3 regions of the Desulfallas thermosapovorans DSM 6562 genome follow, and region 3 is predicted to be linked to each of the others. Evidence: riboswitches for the same ligand, from Rfam matches in the RefSeq annotation. Region 3 holds a riboswitch; each other region holds the start of a gene.
What was found. Region 3 has a riboswitch for molybdenum cofactor ahead of fdhF (formate dehydrogenase subunit alpha). Riboswitches for the same ligand answer to the same signal wherever they lie in the genome.
Positions count from the first base shown of each region.

Region 1: linked by a shared signal. The riboswitch ahead of LX24_RS12440 (ABC transporter substrate-binding protein) and the one ahead of fdhF (formate dehydrogenase subunit alpha) in region 3 are both predicted to bind molybdenum cofactor.
Region 2: linked by a shared signal. The riboswitch ahead of LX24_RS03345 (molybdopterin-containing oxidoreductase family protein) and the one ahead of fdhF (formate dehydrogenase subunit alpha) in region 3 are both predicted to bind molybdenum cofactor.

Region 1 covers NZ_VNHM01000016.1:52,923-57,120, reverse strand. The annotation lists partial or broken gene LX24_RS12445 (NAD(P)/FAD-dependent oxidoreductase) at 402-715, opposite strand; molybdenum cofactor riboswitch at 1,008-1,129, shown strand; gene LX24_RS12440 (ABC transporter substrate-binding protein) at 1,276-2,151, shown strand; gene LX24_RS12435 (acyl-CoA dehydrogenase family protein) at 2,289-3,452, opposite strand; gene LX24_RS12430 (sll1863 family stress response protein) at 3,744-4,016, shown strand; gene LX24_RS12425 (DUF2250 domain-containing protein) at 4,119-4,198, opposite strand, start outside.
Region 2 covers NZ_VNHM01000003.1:22,141-26,338, reverse strand. The annotation lists gene LX24_RS03355 (AzlD domain-containing protein) at 1-316, opposite strand, end outside; gene LX24_RS03350 (AzlC family ABC transporter permease) at 303-995, opposite strand; molybdenum cofactor riboswitch at 1,150-1,266, shown strand; gene LX24_RS03345 (molybdopterin-containing oxidoreductase family protein) at 1,406-3,490, shown strand; gene LX24_RS03340 (ABC transporter ATP-binding protein) at 3,647-4,198, shown strand, end outside.
Region 3 covers NZ_VNHM01000013.1:9,614-13,811, forward strand. The annotation lists gene nuoE (NADH-quinone oxidoreductase subunit NuoE) at 1-418, opposite strand, end outside; molybdenum cofactor riboswitch at 1,101-1,221, shown strand; gene fdhF (formate dehydrogenase subunit alpha) at 1,426-4,116, shown strand; gene LX24_RS11110 (molybdopterin-binding protein) at 4,117-4,198, shown strand, end outside.

The DNA of each region.
Region 1 (4,198 bases), on a different contig from region 3:
TGATTAATTATGAGTCGAAACCTGTAAAAATAATGCAGTTTTTCCATCTAATAACGAGTTATACCGGCATTGCAAGACAATAGATGGCTTATAAATATAAAAGAGACAAAGTTAAAATATTTACCACCGGCGGCAAAAAAATAAACTACCCCAGCACGGGTAGTTTTGGCCTGACTTCGCTAATTCAATAAAAGCGGTATAACTTTTATATCGGTTTTACACTCCGGACAGGTAACCCGGCAATGTTTCGGTAATTTATCAAAGGTCACTTCTTTACCGCAAAAGGTACATTTTACTGCCGGTTTCCCGTCACTGTTTCTATATTCCCGGGCTTTATCATCCAAACTGCAAGACGAACAACTTCCGCAACCTGACATACATTCTCTCCCCCCGATATTTTTTTATAGTGTGACCGCACTCTCACCGGCTACATAACCTGAGGGCCAGGCCCACTGCAGGTTGTAACCACCGTAGTCCCCATCGATATCGAGCACCTCCCCGGCGAAAAAAAGCCCGGGCACCAGCTTTGAAGCCATATTTTCTGGTCCACGTCCCGGACAGCTACTCCTTCGGTGGTTACCTGTGCCTGCTGCCAGGTATTGGTGCCGGTAACTACAAAGCGCCAATCCTTTAATATATCTATTATAGCATTTCTCTCCGCCGTGGTAACCTGTCCCGCCGGTTTGTGAATATCTGCAATCCCGGCCTCTTTAACAGCGGTACAGCGCTGAGGGCAAGTATGGGAGGACCGGAAATACCGTAATCAGTAAACAGTATCTCCACTTTGATTTTTTCCCGCCATTATTAACCTTCATAAATTAAGACCCCTATCACCTTTTGTCAAACAGTACCCGCAGCTTACCATAATTTATTAAACTAAATCCAGTCAAATCCTTCTAACAAAATATTGACCGGCCCGTCCGAATTTTATGGCAGCATGCAGACAAAACTATGGTTATGTACCTATTGCAAATAAATTTTTACAACGTTATTATTATATAAATGAGTAAAATATAACTCTTCGAGTCGGGATATCCTGCAGACTTTATGTTATGGATGCCTGACCGGTAGGGTGGACCGGGAAACCGGACCGCCTCCCATTGCGGAAAGAAGAGAACCGCTAGGTTATAACCCTGCATGCTCCTTCTTGGCAATGCAGGGCTTTTTATTTTTTCCAGGATCATAAGACAAGGAAGGGGGGAAAATAAAGCTTAGCGGTTTTATTCCCAGTAGTTATATTGAAAAAAATAAACAAGGAAAAGGGAGGAATAATTAATGCAAAGAAAAAGCCCGCTTATTGTGATGATCTTAGTGCTGGCGCTGTTGACGGCGCTGGTGGGCTGCGCTCAGAATGCAAATGACAACCAGCAGCAGGAGCAACAATCGGCCCAACCGGATAATAAAAATATTATCCTGGCCACCACCACCAGCACCCAGGATAGCGGTTTGCTGGATGTGTTGGTACCCCAATTCCAGGAACAAACCGGCTACACTGTTAAAACAGTGCCCGTAGGGACCGGGCAGGCATTGGAAATGGGCAAAATGGGCAACGCCGATGTGCTGTTGGTACATGCTCCTGACGCCGAAAAGCCGCTGGTGGAAGACCAGACGGTCATTAACTACCAGCTGGTTATGCATAATGATTTCGTGCTGCTGGGCCCCCCCGGGGACCCGGCCCAGGTGAAAGGTACCACCGATATTCTGGAGGCATTCAGAAAGATAGCGGATAATGGCGCATTGTTTATTTCCCGGGGCGATGACTCGGGTACTGATAAAATGGAAAAAAGCCTGTGGAAAGACGCCGGAATTGACCCTGCAGGACAAGCATGGTATCAGGAAACCGGTCAGGGCATGGGTGCCAGCATAACCGTAGCCAACGAAAAACAGGCCTACATACTCAGTGACCGCGGTACCTTCCTGGCCCAATCAAAAAACATCGATCTGGAGATTGTTTCCGAAGGTGACGAAGCGTTGAAAAACATTTACCACGTCATGCAGGTGAACCCGGAAAAATTCGACCGGATTAATGCCGAAGGGGCCAAAGCCTTTGTGGAGTTTATGATCGATAAAGATACCCAGGAAACAATCAAGGAATTCGGTGTGGATAAATACGGCAGTCCGCTGTTCTTCCCTGACAGGCTGGACGGTTAAAAAAATTGTACCGCTCAAGGATAAACAACAGACCCTCTATCGCCTGACCAAAAAGGTGCAAGCCAGTCAATTCAGCTGACTGCACCTTTTCATTTTTCAATTTTATCTCGTCATAGCAACACTTAATAAAAAAGCCGTTACTTACCGCTTAACATATTTTTGGCAATAACCACCCGCTGAATCTGGTTGGTACCTTCATAAATTTGGGTGATTTTGGCGTCGCGCATCATCCGCTCCAAGGGGTACTCCTTCATATAGCCATAACCGCCCAGCACCTGCAGCGCGTCAACCGTAACCTGCATGGCTGTATCCGAGGCAAACAGCTTGCACATGGAGGAAAACAGGCTGATATCGGTGGTCGAAGTATTATTCTCCGCAGCATGTTCAATTAAGAAAGCAGCTTTATAAACCAGCTGCCGGGCCGCTTCCACCCGGGTGGCCATATCCGCCAGCATAAATTGCAGCCCCTGGAAAGTAGCTATGGGCTTGCCGAATTGAACCCGCTCTTTGGCGTAATTAACGGCATAATCCAGAGCTCCCTGGGCAATACCAACAGCCTGGGCACCGATAACGGGACGGGTACGGTCAAGGGTCATCATGGCAATTTTAAACCCGTCACCCTCTTTACCCATCAAATTTTCCACCGGAACAGGACAATTATCAAAAATAACCTCCGTGGTTTCAGAGCCCCTAATGCCCATTTTATGTTCCTTTTTGCCAATAATTATACCAGGGTAATTTTTCTCCACAATAAACGCGCTTAAACCTTTTAATCCAGCCTTGGGATCTACGGTGGCGAAAACAGTGAATACATCGGCAATACTACCGTTGGTGATAAAGCACTTTTGCCCCGAAAGCAAATACTTATCCCCTTCCCGCACAGCCCTTGTCTTCACAGCGCCCGCGTCAGAGCCCGCGTTAGGTTCGGTAAGGGCAAAGGCACAGATTTGGTCACCGTCGGCAATGCCCGGCAGGTATTTTTCCTTTTGAGCCTCGGAACCACCCACCAGTATGGGCATCATGCCCAATTCCTGGGCTGCCACTATCAGTGACACAGCGGCCGACGCTTTGGCGATCTCCTCCACAATCAAGCATACCGAAGGCAGTCCGGCCCCGGTGCCGCCATATTCCTCGGGTATCCCGGCCCCCAGCAACCCCTGTTCTGCGATCAGCTCCTTTAAATCCCACGGGTATTCGTCCTTTTCATCAATTTCCGCCGCCCGGGGGGCCACCTTGTCTTCAGCCAACCGTTTCACTATTTGGCGTAGCATTTCCTGTTCTTCCGTCAGTTGATACGACATACTAAACCTCCTCTTTTTACATAATTTCACATGCTGTAGGTAAAGACAGATAAGATTGGTTCTGGTAAGCAGTTGCCGCACATATACATTTTATCTCCTCTTGGTTTATTAATATTGGACACCCGGTGATCAATTCCTTTATACATGTTAGAAATTTATTATATTTTTGAATATTATAAATAAGGGTTGCTAAATTGCAATTATTGACTATAATTGTGCAGCACAGGAAATACTACAGGGAAATGAAATGAATGAGATAGCCCACCATCAACAAAAGGAGTGGTAAAATTTATGGATCCGGATAAAGCATATGTCAACAAATTAGAGGGCGAAATAAAGGAACGCCGGGCTGAAATCGATGAATTAAAGGCCAATATCCAGCAGGCGCAAGCCGAAGCACAGTTACAGTATGATGATGGAATTGAACAGGCCCGGGAAAACATCTCCGAATTTAAAGAAGCTTCGGGGGATGCCTGGAGCGATATTAAAAACGGCGTAATGGACGCTTGGAGCGAATTAGCCAATGCTGCCAACAAAGCAGCTTCAAAATTCAAACAAAAGTAATTAACAAGCCTCCTTCTTAAAGCAGCGTCAAAAGAGCGCTGCTTTACTCTTTAAACTATTCATGCCTGTTCTCCGGAGGGCAGCACAGTAGCAGCAACGGGATTATTCCCGCGCGTTGCGCAGCCGCCTGACATACAGCCTGCCCTCCCGGGATATCCGGTAATAGGTGTGGTTCATATGCT
Region 2 (4,198 bases), on a different contig from region 3:
AATTATACAGCAGAGCCATGGTAACAATGCCCACCAGCAAGCTGTAGAACAGGCTTCTGGTTTTGATGGCCACCAGCAGTGTGGGTATGAAGGCCCAGATATATTTATTCTGAATACTGATATTAATTTCGCCCTCCGGTGCCAGTACACTTATCGCCGTTAAAGCGCCCAAAACCGCCGGGGCCACAAAGGAGAGCCACCGTTTCACCGGTTCAGGGAACTCATAGCGGGAAAACATTGCCACCGGCAGGATACGTGGCAACAGGGACACCAGCGAAACACCGATGATCATGATCCAGATACTATTTCCGCTCACTGATGAACACCCCCAAACTGGCTGCGGCAATGGTTGCTATGATGATATTAAACATATTTGCCATGGTGGCAGGCATTAAATAACCAATTAACAAACAAATAAAGGCGGAGGATAAAGCCACAATAACATCCGGTTTATTTCTGATCATAAGCACCAGCAGGCAAATATACATTGCCGGCAGAGTAAAACCCAGGCCCAGGCGGTCCGTGTCGCCGATATAGCTGCCCAGTATGGCGCCCAGCAATGTACTGGCGATCCAGCCAGTATGTGAACTAAGGTTAAGTCCAGCCATGTAGGAAGCGGTGGGCGCATGCTGCTGGTAGCGGTTCATGGCCACGGCATAGGTTTCATCGGTCAGCCCGTAGGATAAAATGCTGCCCGTGGCGGTTGGGACATGGCCCTTGAGGTAAGGCACCAGTGATGTGGAAAACAGCAAATATCTTAAATTCACTAAAACGTTGGCCAGGATAATGGTGAATACCGCTCCGCCGGCTTGCAAAACTCCAATGGCGATATACTGTCCGGCCCCTGTAAAGCACAACACCGACATCATGGTGGCCTGGACAATTGACATGCCCACATCAGTTGCCAGCACCCCAAAGGCAAAACCCAAAGGTAAATAGCCCAACACTATCGGGATGGAGTCGTTTATTCCCTGTTTCAATTCTTGCGTTTGCATTTTACGTCCCCGTTCCAGTTTTAAGAATAACAATATTTTACCTATTATAGTACTTTAAACGCGTTTTTTCATTATTATTTTTTGCCAAGTCCGCTACTTTCTTGACGCGTTATCAAGCATCATATAAAATACTACTGGTTTGAATAATCAATAAATTAAAACAGCTCTCCGAGTTCAATAACCTGTTAACCATGTTATGGTTCTTGAACCGGCAGGGTATGCCGGGAAACCGGCCTGCCTCCCATTGCGGAAAGGAGATGATAAACCCTGGGTATGACCGGGCTTTGTTTCCTTTTGGCAGGACAAAGCCCGTTTATTTTCCATTAATACCGGTAAAACAGGTTGTGAACTTGTCGAAAAATTATTTTAAATTTGAACCATATCATTAAGTTAAAAGGAGAATTCGGTATATGACCACCCAACAGGTATTCAGCGTATGCGGTATGTGCACTGTGCGTTGCCCCATCATGGCCGAGGTAAAAAATGACAATGTGCAATTGCTCCAGGGAAATCCTCACGTACCTGCGATGAAGGGGACCATATGCCCCAAGGGTGCCGCTGGAATTGCACTGCTTCATGATCATGAACGTATCCAGGGGCCAATGATTCGCGAGGGCAAGCGCGGTGAAGGTAAATGGCGCCAGGTCAGTTGGGATGAGGCCTTGGAGGAAACCGCCGCCAGGCTCAAAGCGGTGATGGATAAACACGGGGCGCGCAGCGTCGCCTTTTCGGACCGCAGCGGGCCGTTTAAAGATTTGCACCAGGCGTTTGTGCGCGGTTTGGGCTCCCCCAACTATACCAATCACGACAGTTCCTGTGCCCGCAATGTGCACCACGCCTGCATTTCCGTCACCGGTGCAGGCCGCGAGGAACTGGTTTACGATTATAAAAACGCCAGGCATGTGGTATTTCAAACACGCAATATATTTGAGGCTATCAACGTGCAGGAGGTTACTAACCTGACTGCAGCCATGGACGCGGGCTGCAAGATCACGGTTATTGATATCCGGGCCACTATTTCGGCGACGAAGGCTGACCGGTTCCTATTGGTTAGACCCGGAAGTGACTACGCCCTTAACCTGGCAGTTATTCACGAGCTCTTATTCAAGAAACTCTATGATGCTGAATATGCCGCCCGCTGGATAAATGATCTCGGCCAGTTGGAAGAATTTGTACGCCCGTACAGCCCGGAATGGGCCGAAGGGGAAACCGGGGTTCCCGCCGGTGAAATCCGGCGCTTCGTGCAGGAAATTGCCGCCGCCAGGCCGGCCGTGATCTGGCACCCCGGCTGGATGACCGCCCGCTATACCGATTCTTTTTATGTCTCCCGTACAGCTTATATCATCAATGCCCTCCTGGGTTCCATCGGTGCCAGGGGTGGTTTGATGTTTACCAAAAAACCCGGCGACGTTGGGAGGAAGGGTTTGAATAAACTGGCGGACCTGTTCCCCAAGCCCACCGAGAAGCGTGCGGACGGTGTGGGGTGGCTTTACAAGCATTTTGATGCGGGGCCGGGCTTGGCCCACCTGGTTTACAAGGCCATGGAAACCGGTGAACCATACCCGGTGAAGGCCTATATCGCCTACCGCCATGATCCCTTGATGGGTTTTCCCGACCCGGATCGCCTGCGGCAAATATTCGATCATTTGGATCTGCTGGTATCCGTTAGCTTTACGTGGTCGGACACCGCCTGGTATTCAGATATAGTGCTGCCCCTGTCCACCTATCTCGAGCGGGAAAGTATCATGGCCTGTAAAAACGGGCTACGGCCCTATTTCTTCGTGCGCCGGCGGGCTGTTCAGCCGCGCTTCGATACGCGGGCGGACTGGGAGATCATCTGCGGGCTGGCCAGGCGCCTGGGGATTGGCGAGCTGGCCTTTAGCTCTATTGAGGATATCTGGAACTACCAGTTGGAGGGCACCGGGGTACGGCCTGAGGATTTCAATGCCACCGGTTTTGTAAACCTGGCCCAGCCCGTTGAAGACCCGCCCTTTACGGAACCCAGGTTTAAAACGCCCTCCGGTAAAATCGATATTATTTCCGAGAGGCTCGAAAAACAGGGTATTCCATCTTTAAAACCTTACACTGCCCCGAAACGGCCGCCCAAAGGGCAATTCCGCCTGACCTTTGGCCGCTGTGCCGTGCACACCCAGGGCCATACCGTGAACAACCCCATGTTGTCGGAACTGATGTCCGAAAACGTATTGTGGATTAACGACCGGGCTGCGGCAGAACTTCAGATTACCGATGGGGAGCGGGTCACGGTCAGCCGGGACGGCTATTCCGAAACCATCCGGGCCAAAGTGACCCCGCTGATTCACCCCGAAGCTGTATTCGTGGTTCATGGCTTTGGCCACCGCCTGCCGGTGGAGAGCCGTGCCTATGGTAAAGGCCTGGCCGACAATTGTTTTATGCAGGGTGGACTGGAAATCTGGGATCAGGCCGGGGGCAGCATAGCCATGCAGGAACATTTCGTTACCGTCTCTAAATGCTAAGGTATTCCTGTGGCTATCTTAACCATCTCATGTAGCAGTCCCGGAAAACGCTATTAATCTACAAATTAGATATGTATAACTTGAAAAACCTACCCTTGAAGAAATCGGGTAGGTTTTTCGCTGTACATCTTTTTGTTGCAGCAGTTATTTGCATGTGTGGTTATCGTTGACATAGATCAAGATGAAGGTGAAATAATTGCCCTGATTGGTCCAAGTGGATGCGGCAAGTCAACGATTTTGAATATCGCAGCGGGTTTTGAAAAACCGGATGAAGGTAGCAGCTTGTTTGACGGCGAGCTAGTTGCAGGTCCTTCCTCAAAGAGAAGTGTGGTCTTTCAATCAGCCGTTCTTTTCCCCTGGCTTACGGTGAAGCAAAACGTTGCCTATGGTTTAAAGCTTAAGAAGTTGAGTCGCCATGTGCAGGATGAAAAATGTGCAAAGTATATTGGCCTGGTGGGCCTGAAAGGCTTTGAGCATTATTACCCCCATCAATTATCCGGTGGAATGCAGCAGCGGGTTTCCATTGCCAGGGTACTGGTCATGGAACCGAAAATGCTGCTTATGGACGAACCATTTGCAGCATTGGATGCCCAGACCAGGCTCTCCATGCAGCAACTACTATTATCTATTTCCATGCAGCTTAATCCCTCTATTCTTTTTATTACGCATGATGTCGAGGAGGCATTGATGTTAGCCGACAGGATTTAT
Region 3 (4,198 bases):
CCGCGGGTGCAAGGCCGCATGCTCCAATGCAACGCACTTCATCGAGGGAAAATCTTCTGTCTTGCGTGGTGCCTCCCACATGAACCGCCAGCTTTTTCTCCAGGTGTTCAACTATCTTTTGCCCGCCCTTTACATAGCAGGCGGTGCCCAGGCAAACTTTAATACTGTGCCTTCCCTTGGGCACCATGGAGAAAAAGGAATAAAAGGATGCCACTCCGTGAATTTCATTGAGGGACATGCCCAGTCCATCGGACACCTTCTCCAGCGCTTGTCTGGGCAGGTAATCAAATAGTTTTTGTATCCGGTGCAATACCGTGATTAATTCTTTGGGGTTGCCCCGGTACTTTTCAATAACCTGGTCAACCAGCGGGTAAAGTTCTTCTTCATTGGGAGAGCTGCACATACATGCATGACTCATCTTCCATTCCTCCTCGTTTAATAAAATTGCTCCCGGAATTTTCCGGTTTGGAGGGCCCAAGCTTGGGCTTGGACCATAAAAACTCAACACCTCCCGTAGTACGGGGGTAGTATTCTTCAAATACCTGCATGCACCGGTTACATAAAACCAGCATGACTTGCCGTCGCGTCAATGCCTGTAACCTTACCTTTCCCGCGATAGTGCCATCGTTTGCTAACAAATTAAATGTTTACCAATAAAATTGTGCAAATATTCACAAACTATGGTAATATAAACCTTAAAATTATAACAAATAAATTATAGCAAATAAATTAACAAATGGTACTGGTGATATTTGCTTGATTCAGTTCAAAATCAAAGAAAGAATAGATTTTATGTTGTGCGGAGATTGGTGACTTAAGTAGTGCGGCGTTTTATACAGCTATATTACGAAAATACTGCAGAATTATTTTGTTAATACTATTAGTTTTGCTAATACAAATCATTATATTTAATTATACTTTATAACTATAATAAAAAAAGAAAATAAAAAAAGCAATAGGTTTTTTATAAATTTAATAAAATATCTCACAAAATGGTTGATTGTATTTGCTTTATCATGGGAGTCAGGTATCTTGTTTGCAAAATTTTTTGATAAAGCAGGATTTTTAACCGGACCGTCAAATCTACTAACAATATAAAACTTAATCATGTGCTCCGAGTTTTTCTGCCTAAAGCGGATTGGCCATGGCAGTTAAGCCGTTGGGTAAAATCGGAAACGAGTTTGCCTCCCGTGGTTGGAAAGGGGCTTGTTAAATCAGGTAGAGAATCTTTTAGGTGCATACTTTGCGCCGTGTTTTAGTGCCTGATAAATAATTTTGAGATTAACGCAAAAAGTCTCCGGCCATGGCTGGAGATTTTTTGTGTTTCCGGGTCACTTTTGTTCCAGTAACGGCGGCAGGTTCACCGGTTGCTGTGGCAAGGCAACAGACTGCGGAGCCATTAGACTAATGAAAAGGAGTGGTTGGATGGCGGAAATGGTCAACTTGACTATAAACGGTCAGCAAATCGAAGTCCCGGCAGGTACTACGGTATTAAATGCCGCCGAGCAAACGGGCATTCACATTCCCAGGCTTTGCTATGAACCGGATCTCAGTCCCTTTGGCGCGTGCCGTTTATGCGTGGTGGAAATCGAAGGTATGCGCAACCTGCCGGCCTCTTGTGTAACCACGGTAACCCCGGGTATGGTTGTGCAAACCCATTCGCCGGCAGTAATTGAGGCCAGGCGTACCATATTGGAATTATTGATCGCCAATCACCCCCAGGATTGCCTTACCTGCGAGAAAATGGGGGACTGCAAGCTGGCTCAATACTGTTATGAATACGGCGTCAAGACAACTCCCTTTGACGGGGAAAAACATGATTATGCCATTGAGGAAAGCAACCCCTTTATTGTTCGCGACCTGAACAAGTGTATTTTGTGCGGCAAGTGTATCCGGGCCTGTGCCGAGATAACCGGCAAGAATAACCTGGACTTTGCCTACCGTGGTTTTAATACCAAGGCCACCACATTTTATGATGTACCCTTTGTGGAATCGGATTGTGTTTTCTGCGGCAACTGTGTTTCGGTATGCCCCACCGGGGCACTGGCCGAAAAACAGATCAAGGGCAAGGCCAGAAACTGGGAATTGCAAAAGGTGAGGACCACCTGCCCATTTTGCGGTACGGGCTGCAGTTTCGACCTGTGTGTTCATGACGGTCGCGTGGTGGGGGTTAAATCAAGCCCGGACGGTACGGTAAACAGCCGTGCCCTGTGCATTAAAGGAAGGTTCGGCTGGGACTTTATTTATAGCGATCGCCGGCTCACTACCCCTTTAATTAAACGCAACGGTAATTTCGAGCCCGCTTCCTGGGACGAGGCGTTGGATTTGATTGCCGCCAGGCTAAGCGAAATAAAAAACAGGTATGGTGCCGATTCCTTTGCCGCCCTCAGTTCGGCCAGGTGCACCAATGAAGAGAATTACCTGGTGCAGAAATTTACCCGGGGGGTGATGGGCACAAATAACGTGGACCATTGTGCCCGTACCTGACACGCTCCCACGGTGGCCGGTCTGGCCACTTCTTTCGGCAGCGGCGCAATGACCAACTCAATTTCGGAAATTGAGCAGGCTGAACTGTTATTATTGATAGGTACCAATACCACCGAAGCACACCCGGTTATTGGTTATAAAATGAGGCAGGCAGCCCGCCGGGGGGCAAAACTGATTGTTGTGGACCCGCGGCGGATAGAACTGGCGGAGGAAGCTGATTACTGGCTGCGTATCCGGCCCGGTAATGATATTCCCTTCCTGAACGGGTTAATGCACATCATCATTAAAGAAGGGCTTTATGACCGGGCCTTTGTGGAAGAGCGAACCGAGAATTTTGAGGCGCTGAAGGAAACCGTTGAGAAATATACCCCGGAATACGTGTCCGGTTTGACCGGTATACCGGTGCAGGATTTGTATGACGTGGCCCGTCTCTATGCCGGTACCGACAAGGCGATGATTTTTTATACCCTGGGTATTACCGAGCACGTATGCGGGACAAACAATGTCATGAGTATTGCCAACCTGGCCATGCTCACCGGCCACCTGGGACGCCCGGGCACCGGGGTGAACCCGATACGGGGTCAAAACAACGTGCAGGGTGCCTGCGACATGGGGGCGCTGCCCAATGTGTTTACAGGCTACCAGAAGGTGATTGACCCGGCAGCCCGGGAAAAGTTCGAGAAGGCCTGGGGCGTATCCCTGTCCGGTGACATTGGGCTGATGATTCCCGAAATGTTCGATAAAGCCAACTCCGGTGAGCTGAAAGCAATGTATATCCTGGGTGAAAATCCCGTGCTCACTGACCCCAACAGCAATCATATCCGCTCCGGCCTGGAGAAGTTGGAGTTTTTGGTGGTGCACGAGCTGTTTCTGACCGAAACCGCGGCATATGCCGACGTAGTATTGCCCGCCGCCAGTTTTGCCGAAACCGATGGCACCTTTACCAATACCGAGCGCCGGGTGCAGCGGGTCAGAAAGGCGATTGAGCCGCTGGCGGGCAAAACCAACTGGCAGGTAGTGGCCGAGCTTTGCACAAAGATGGGCTATCCCGCAAATTACAGCAGTGCGGAGGAAATTTTCAATGAAATGGCCTCCCTTACGCCCTCTTATGCCGGTATCAGTTATGCCCGGATAGAAGAAAAGGGCATCCAGTGGCCGTGTCCCACCGCCGATCACCCGGGTACGCCGTATTTGCACGCCAACACATTTGTCCGGGGCAAGGGCCTGTTCCAGTCCATCGAGCATATTCCGCCTGCGGAAATGCCGGACCAGGAGTATCCCTTGCTGTTGTCCACTGGCCGCATATTATACCACTACAACGTAACCACGCCTTATTCCGCCGCCATAAACAGCATGTGGTCGGAGGAATACGCCGAGGTTAACCCCGAGGATGCCGCCCGTTTGGGGCTGAATACCGGCGACACCGCCAGGGTCACTTCCCGGCGCGGGGAAGTGACCACCAAAGTACAGGTTACCGACCGGGTACCCCCGGGGATGGTGTGGATGTCCTTCCACTACGGGGATACTCCCACCAATGCCTTAACCAGCGATGCCCTTGATCCGGTGACCAAAACCGGTGAATATAAAGTATGTGCCATTAAAATGGAGAAAATGCAGGAGGCAGTATAAATGAGAAAAATCCCTGTTGCTGAAGCGGTGGGTACAACACTGTGCCATGACATCACCCGTATCGTCCCCGGTCAGGAAAAGG